Regions from separate parts of the Streptomyces sp. RLA123 genome, predicted to be linked through region 2. Evidence: predicted binding sites of a transcription regulator. Region 2 holds the regulator's gene; the other holds the start of a gene.
What was found. The regulator HrcA, encoded in region 2, represses chaperone genes, less so after heat shock. The targets are predictions, from matches to a motif close to TTNGCACTCNGNNNNNCNGAGTGCNAA.
Positions count from the first base shown of each region.

Region 1 (4,206 bases), 1.9 Mb from region 2:
TGTGCGGGGAACGCACGCGCCACCGTCAGCCACGCGGTGCCGGCGCGCCGAGGAGCATCGTGGGCGCCCCCGCGACCCGGGTCAGGAAGACCGTCGCGGAGTTGGGGCCCTGGAGCCTGACGCGGCGCCGCAGTTCCTCGGGTCCGACCGCGGAGCCCCGCTTCTTGACCGTGAGCACGCCCACCTCCCGTTCGCGCAGCAGCGCCTTGAGCCGCTTGAGGTTGAACGGCAGCACGTCGGTGATCTCGTAGGCGGTCGCGTAGGGCGTCGCGTGCGGTTCGTCGGAGGTGACGTACGCGATGGTCTCGTCGATCAGCCCGCCCCCGACCCGCGCCGCGACGTCCGCGACCAGGTGGGCCCGGATGACGGCGCCGTCGGGCTCGTACAGCCAGCGCCCGACCGGGCGGACCGCGGGGTCGGGCAGGCCGGCGGCGGGCAGCGAGGCGCCGGAGGGCAGCAGGGTCGCCCGCCGCTTGCCCGAGGCCGTGCCGAACCAGAGCACGGCCTCCTTCACGTCGCCGTGGTCGGAGACCCACTCCGCCTCCGCGTCCTGCGGCACCGCCTCGTGGGGGATGCCCGGCGCTACCTTCAGCGCGGCCAGCGGAGCCCTGCGCGCCGCCGCCACGGCCCACGACAGCGGGGGGGAGTACGCCTCGGGGTCGAAGATCCTGCCGCGTCCCCCGCGCCGGGCCGGGTCCACGAACACCGCGTCGCAGCCGTCCGTCCCCACCTCGGTGACATCGGCGCAGCGCACTTCGATGCGTTCGGCGAGCCCCAGCGCGCTCGCGTTGGCCCGCGCCACCGCGCACGTCAGGGGATCGCGGTCGACCGCCAGCACCTCCACCCCGGCCCGCGCCAGCGGGATCGCGTCGCCGCCGATCCCGCAGCACAGGTCCGCGAGCCGCCGCACCCCGAGGGCCGTGAACCGCTCCGCCCGGTGCCGCGCCACCGAGGACCGCGTCGACTGCTCCACCCCGTGGGGCGTGAAGTACATCGCGTACGCGTCCTCGCCGAACTTCGCCTCCGCCCGCTGCCGAAGCCGTGCCTGGGTGAGCGCCGCCGAGACGAGGGCCGCGTCGTGCTCCCGCCGCAGCCGGGTCGCGGTGGCGATCTCGTCCGCGGGGTCGTAGTCGCGAAGGCCGGCGAGCAGCCGCTGCCCCTCGTCGGTCAGCAGGGCGGAGAACGCGTCGAGATCCACACCCTCCATTGTCCCGCGCCGCCGGTGTCCGCAGGACCGCGCCCCGACGGGCGGCGGGGGGCCGCCGAGGACGGCTTCGCGGAGGCGCGTACGGCGTGGCATTGGCACTCCGCTTGACCGAGTGCTAAGCGCGTCATAATCTCAGACCTGGCACTCAGCCATGCCGAGTGCCAGCAACAAAGCGACGGGCAGGTCCGGCACCCGCGACGACGGGCCTACCAGGTCGCCACCCCAGACAGACACTCCCGTGAGCCCTTTGAAGGGGGAGGTCGGATCGTGACGACCGCCAGCACCAAGGTTGCCATCAAGCCGCTCGAGGACCGCATTGTGGTCCAGCCGCTGGATGCCGAGCAGACCACGGCCTCCGGCCTGGTCATCCCGGACACCGCCAAGGAGAAGCCCCAGGAGGGCGTCGTCCTGGCCGTCGGTCCGGGTCGCTTCGAGGACGGCAACCGCATCCCGCTCGACGTCAAGGTCGGCGACATCGTGCTGTACAGCAAGTACGGCGGCACCGAGGTCAAGTACAGCGGCGAGGAGTACCTCGTCCTCTCGGCTCGCGACGTCCTCGCGATCGTCGAGAAGTAAATCCGGCGCCGCTCGTAACCGAGAAATGCCGTGACCACGCCCCGGGCACACCGAGTCCTTGCACGGACCGGGGGCCCGGGGCGCGGTCTTTGACGAGAACCCAAAGACGAGGAATTCCGCCGGTATGGCCAAGATCCTGAAGTTCAACGAGGACGCCCGTCGCGCCCTTGAGCGTGGAGTCAACAAGCTCGCCGACACCGTGAAGGTGACCATCGGCCCCAAGGGCCGCAATGTCGTCATCGACAAGAAGTTCGGCGCCCCGACCATCACCAACGACGGCGTGACCATCGCCCGCGAGGTCGAGCTCGACGACCCGTACGAGAACCTCGGCGCGCAGCTGGTGAAGGAGGTGGCGACCAAGACCAACGACATCGCGGGTGACGGCACCACCACCGCCACCGTGCTCGCCCAGGCGCTCGTGCGCGAGGGTCTGCGCAACGTCGCCGCCGGCGCCTCCCCGGCCGCCCTGAAGAAGGGCATCGACGCGGCCGTCAAGGCCGTCTCGGACGAGCTGCTCGCCTCGGCCCGCCCGATCGAGGGCAAGGACGACGTCGCCGCCGTCGCCGCGCTGTCCGCCCAGGACAAGCAGGTCGGCGAGCTGATCGCCGAGGCGATCGACAAGGTCGGCAAGGACGGTGTCATCACCGTCGAGGAGTCCAACACCTTCGGTCTGGAGCTGGACTTCACCGAGGGCATGGCCTTCGACAAGGGCTATCTGTCGCCGTACTTCGTGACGGACCCGGAGCGCCAGGAAGCCGTCCTGGAGGACCCCTACATCCTCATCACCCAGGGCAAGATCTCCTCCATCCAGGACCTGCTCCCGCTGCTGGAGAAGGTGCTGCAGGCCGGCGCGTCCAAGCCGCTGCTGATCATCGCCGAGGACGTCGAGGGCGAGGCCCTGTCCACCCTGGTGGTCAACAAGATCCGCGGCACCTTCAACGCGGTCGCGGTCAAGGCCCCCGGCTTCGGCGACCGCCGCAAGGCCATGCTGGGCGACCTCGCCGCCCTCACCGGCGCGACCGTCGTCGCCGAGGAGGTCGGCCTCAAGCTCGACCAGGTCGGCCTGGACGTGCTCGGCAACGCCCGCCGTGTGACCGTCACCAAGGACGAGACCACCGTCGTCGACGGCTCGGGCGACTCCTCCGAGATCGAGGGCCGGATCAACCAGATCAAGGCCGAGATCACCACGACGGACTCCGACTGGGACCGCGAGAAGCTCCAGGAGCGCCTCGCCAAGCTGGCCGGCGGCGTGTGCGTCATCCGTGTCGGCGCGGCCACCGAGGTCGAGCTCAAGGAGAAGAAGCACCGTCTGGAGGACGCCATCTCCGCGACCCGCGCCGCGGTCGAGGAGGGCATCGTCTCCGGTGGTGGCTCCGCGCTCGTCCACGCCGTCAAGGTGCTGGAGGACAACCTCGGCAAGTCCGGCGACGAGGCCACCGGTGTCGCGGTCGTCCGCCGCGCCGCGGTCGAGCCGCTGCGCTGGATCGCCGAGAACGCCGGCCTGGAGGGCTACGTCATCACCTCCAAGGTCGCCGAGCTGGAGAAGGGCCACGGCTTCAACGCCGCGACCGGCGAGTACGGCGACCTGGTGAAGGCCGGCGTCATCGACCCGGTCAAGGTCACCCGCTCCGCCCTGGAGAACGCCGCCTCCATCGCCTCCCTGCTTCTCACCACCGAGACCCTCGTGGTGGAGAAGAAGGAGGAGGAGCCCGCCGAGGCCGGTCACGGTCACGGCCACTCCCACTGAGTGCGTCCGAAGGCCCCCGTTCCCGCGCCGGGAACGGGGGCCTTCGGCTTGCCCGGTGCGTCCTCGCGGTGCCGTCAGTCCCGGGGGTAGACGGGACCGAAGCGGCGTCCGGCCGATGTGGAGGCCGCGCCGAAGGCCCCGCTCGGGGCGAGCTTGGCGGCGAGCGCAGCGGCCTTGTAGCGCGGGTCGGGCACGCTGAGCGTGCGGCCGCGGGCCAGGTCGCGGATGGCGGCGGCGACCACCTTGTCGGCGTCGAGCCACGCCCACCCCGGGATGCTGCCGGTGTCCATGCCGGCCCGCTCGTGGAACTCGGTGCGTACGAAGCCCGGACACAGCGCCATCAGCCGCACCCCGCTGCCGGACAGTTCGCGGGCCACGCCTCGCGTGAAGCTGACCACCCAGGCCTTGCTCGCGCCGTACGTGCCGCGCGGCACGAAGGCCGCCACCGAGGCCACATTGACGATGAAGCCGCGCCGGCGCTCCTTCATGGCCGCGGCCGCCGCGCCGGTCAGCCGCAGTACGGCCTCGCAGTGCACCTTGAGCATGGTCAGCTCGTCGGCCATCGGCACGTCGCCGAAGGAACCGCGGTTGCCGAAGCCCGCGTTGTTGATCAGTACGCCGACCGGCCGCTCGCGGTCGCCGAGCCGCGCCTCCACCGCCTCGATGCCTTTGTCCG
Region 1 covers NZ_JBWDOR010000003.1:3,418,462-3,422,667, reverse strand. Annotated here, with positions in the region: gene RV983_RS15385 (class I SAM-dependent methyltransferase) at 26-1,207, opposite strand; gene groES (co-chaperone GroES) at 1,475-1,783, shown strand; gene groL (chaperonin GroEL) at 1,908-3,530, shown strand; gene RV983_RS15370 (SDR family NAD(P)-dependent oxidoreductase) at 3,605-4,206, opposite strand, start outside.
Region 1: groES (co-chaperone GroES) is a predicted target of HrcA. The motif match lies at 1,300-1,326, and genes of this name have one in related genera.

Region 2 (4,206 bases):
CAGCCGCGCGGGGCGCGGGCGGATGCCCACGCCCCGCGCGTCGTGCCGCGTCAGGCTGCGAAGAACCGCGCTCAGCGGCCGTTGAAGGCGTCCTTCAGCCGCGAGAACAGACCCTGCTGGCCCGGCTGGAACTGGCCCACGGGCCGCTCCTCGCCGCGCAGCTTGGCCAGGCGCCGCAGGAGGTCCTCCTGGTCCGGGTCGAGCTTGCCCGGGGTCTGCACCTCGACGTGCACGACCAGGTCGCCCCGGCCGCCGCCCCGCAGATGCGTGATGCCGCGCTGGTGCAGCGGGATCGACTGGCCGGACTGCGTGCCCGGCCGGATGTCGATCTCCTCCAGCCCGTCCAGGGTCTCCAGCGGCACCTTCGTGCCCAGCGCCGCCGCCGTCATCGGAAGGGTGACGGTGCAGTGCAGGTCGTCGCCGCGGCGCTGGAAGGCCGCGTGCGGCAGCTCGCGGATCTCCACGTACAGGTCGCCGGCGGGGCCGCCGCCGGGGCCGACCTCACCCTCGCCCGCGAGCTGGATGCGGGTGCCGTTGTCGACGCCGGCGGGGATCTTCACCGTCAGCGTGCGCCGCGAGCGGACCCGGCCGTCGCCCGCGCACTCCGGGCACGGGTTCGGCACGACGGTGCCGAAGCCCTGGCACTGGGGGCAGGGCCGGGAGGTCATGACCTGGCCCAGGAAGGACCGCGTGACCTGGGAGACCTCACCGCGACCGCGGCACATGTCACAGGTCTGCGCGGAGGTGCCGGGAGCGGCGCCCTCGCCGTGGCAGGTGTTGCAGACGATCGCCGTGTCGACCTGGATGTCCTTGGTCGTACCGAAGGCGGCCTCGTCGAGCTCGATCTCCAGCCGGATCATCGCGTCCTGGCCGCGCCGGGTCCGCGAGCGCGGACCGCGCTGGGACGCCGTGCCGAAGAAGGCGTCCATGATGTCGCTGAAGTTGCCGAAGCCCTGGCCGAAGCCCGCGCCCGCACCGCCGCCGTTCGCGGACAGCGGGTCGCCGCCGAGGTCGTAGACCTGCTTCTTCTGCGGGTCCGAGAGCACCTCGTAAGCGGCGTTGATCTCCTTGAACCGCTCCTGCGTCTTCGGGTCCGGATTGACGTCCGGGTGCAGCTCGCGCGCGAGACGGCGGAAGGCCTTCTTGATTTCGTCCGGACTCGCGTCGCGGCGCACGCCGAGCACGGCGTAGTAGTCGGTGGCCACTACGACTCCGCCAGGATCTGTCCGACGTAACGTGCCACTGCGCGTACCGCTCCCATCGTTCCGGGGTAGTCCATGCGGGTCGGGCCGACCACGCCAAGTTTCGCGACCGCCTCGTCGCCCGAACCGTAGCCGACGGAGACGACCGATGTGGAGTTCAGGCCCTCGTGGAAATTCTCGTGACCGATTCGTACGGTCACGCCCGAATCCCCGGCCTCGCCGAGCAGCTTGAGGAGCACGACCTGCTCCTCCAGCGCCTCCAGCACCGGGCGGATCGTGAGGGGGAAGTCATGGCCGAAACGGGTCAGGTTGGCGGTGCCGCCCAGCATGATCCGTTCCTCGGTCTCCTCGACCAGTGTCTCCAGCAAGGTCGCCAGCACGACCTGCACCGACGGCCGGTCGTCGGGCTCGAAGCCGTCAGCGAGGTCCTGCACCAGTTGCGGGACGTCGGCGAAGCGGCGGCCCACCACCCGGCTGTTGAGCCGGGCCCGCAGGTCGGCCAGCACGGTCTCGCCCACCGGCGCGGGGGCGTCGACCAGCCGCTGCTCGACCCGGCCGGTGTCCGTGATCAGCACCAGCATCAGCCGGGCCGGGGCCAGGGCCAGCAGTTCGACGTGGCGCACGGTCGAGCGGGTCAGCGACGGGTACTGGACGACGGCGACCTGCCGGGTCAGCTGCGCCAGCAGCCGCACGGTGCGGGCCACCACGTCGTCGAGGTCCACGGCGCCGTCCAGGAAGTTCCCGATGGCCCGGCGCTCGGCGCCCGACAGCGGCTTGACGTTGGTGAGCCGGTCGACGAAGAGCCGGTAGCCCTTGTCGGTCGGCACCCGGCCGGCACTGGTGTGGGGCTGCTGGATGTAGCCCTCCTCCTCCAGCACGGCCATGTCGTTGCGCACCGTGGCCGGGGACACGCCCAGCCGGTGGCGCTCGGTGAGCGCCTTGGAGCCGACCGGTTCCTCGGTGCCCACGTAGTCCTGGACGATGGCGCGCAGCACTTCGAGCCGTCGTTCGCTGAGCATTGCGGCGTCCACCTCCAGTCGTCCGGTCACCGGTTGCGTCGGTCGTTTTCCCTGCCCTGGCACTCCCGACAAGCGAGTGCCAGCTTTCCCCAAGTCAGTGTACGGCGGGGAGGCAAGACCTCGGCAAGGGCGGTCCGCACCCAGACCCCCTCGACCGGTCACCGTAGCGCGCACGGCCCGCCCCGGCGGATACCGTCGCGGTGTGGAGACGACACCGACGCCGCCGGAGCCCTTCGACGGCTGGGAGCACCTGGCACCCGGGGTCGCGCGGTGCCGGATGCCGTTCCTGGACGTCACGATCGGGGTCGTCACCGGAGGCGAGGGCGTACTGCTGGTCGACACCGGATCCTCGGTCGCCGAGGGGGCCGGGCTGCGCCGGCGGGTCCGGGAACTGACCGGGCGCGACGTGACGCACATCGCACTGACCCACGGTCACTTCGACCATGTCTTCGGCACGGCGGCCTTCCCCGGCACCCCGGTCTACGGCGGGACGACCCTCGGCCCCCACCTCGGCCGCGCGCGCCTCGCGCTGCGCCTGGACGCGATCGAGCACGGCGTCGCGGAGGAGGAGGCGACGGAGGCCGCGGAGGTCCTGGTGCCTCCCGGTCACCTCGTGGACGGCCGCTGGGCGCTCGACCTCGGCGGTGACCGCGAGGTCCTGCTGGTCCACCCCGGTGAGGGACACACCACGCACGACCTGGTGGTGGTCGTGCCCGGGACGCCCGCCGTGGTCTTCTGCGGCGACCTCGTCGAGGAGTCCGGCGAGCCGCAGGCCGGCCCGGACGCCGCCCCGGGCGCATGGCCGGGCACCCTGGACCGCCTGCTGGAACTGGGCGGCGAGACCGCGCTCTACGTCCCCGGACACGGCGCGGTGGTCGACGCGCGCTTCGTCCGCGCCCAACGGGACGCACTGGCCGCCCGGTTCGGATCCGCTTGAGCGGCCCTCCGCGCGGATACGATCCCTGGCATGCGCAGCCGGAACTACGACGCCGATCTCACACCGCCCTGGAAGCGGCCCTCCGTGCCCGCGCCCGAGGTCGCGGCCGAACGGGACCTGGTGGTGGAGGAGGTCTCCACGGGCTTCTGCGGCGCGGTGATCCGCTGCGAGAAGACCGCCGAGGGCCGCACCGTCACCCTGGAGGACCGCTTCGGCAAGCACCGGGTCTTCCCGCTCGTGCCGCGCGGCTTCCTCCTGGAGGGCAAGGTCGTCACCCTCGTACGCCCCTCTGCCGCCGCCCCCACCGGCCCGCGGCTGACCGCCTCCGGCTCCCTCGCCGTCCCCGGTGCCCGCGCCCGGGTCGCCCGCGCCGGGCGCATCTACGTCGAGGGACGCCACGACGCGGAGCTCGTCGAGCGGGTCTGGGGCGACGACCTGCGGGTCGAGGGCGTCGTCGTGGAGTACCTGGAGGGGGTCGACGACCTGCCCGCCATCGTCTCCGCCTTCGCCCCGGGACCCGGCGCCCGGCTCGGCGTGCTCGTCGACCACCTCGTCCCCGGCTCCAAGGAGTCCCGGATCGCCGCCGGGGTCACCGGCGCGCACGTGCTGGTCGCCGGCCACCCCTACATCGACGTCTGGGAGGCCGTGAAGCCCTCCTCCCTCGGCATCGCCGCCTGGCCGGCCGTGCCGCGCGGCCAGGACTGGAAGACCGGGGTGTGCCGCGCGCTCGGCTGGCCGGAGAACACCGGTGCCGCCTGGCAGCGCATCCTGGGCTCCGTCCGCTCCTACAGGGACCTCCAGCCGGAACTGCTGGGCCGCGTGGAGGAGCTGATCGACTTCGTCACGGCCCCTGGCACGTGATCAGTCGACCAGGTCCCTGACCACCGCGTCCGCGAGCAGCCGCCCGCGCAGCGTGAGCACCGCCCGCCCTGCCTCGTACGCGCCCGGCTCCAGCAGGCCGTCGCCCACCGCGCGCGCGGCGGCCCGCGCCCCGGCCGGGGCCAGGATGTCCAGCGGGCAGCCGTCCGCGAGCCGGAGCTCCAGCAGG
Region 2 covers NZ_JBWDOR010000003.1:5,350,081-5,354,286, reverse strand. Annotated here, with positions in the region: gene dnaJ (molecular chaperone DnaJ) at 72-1,205, opposite strand; gene hrcA (heat-inducible transcriptional repressor HrcA) at 1,205-2,221, opposite strand; gene RV983_RS24360 (MBL fold metallo-hydrolase) at 2,424-3,158, shown strand; gene RV983_RS24355 (DUF3097 domain-containing protein) at 3,189-4,019, shown strand; gene hemW (radical SAM family heme chaperone HemW) at 4,020-4,206, opposite strand, start outside.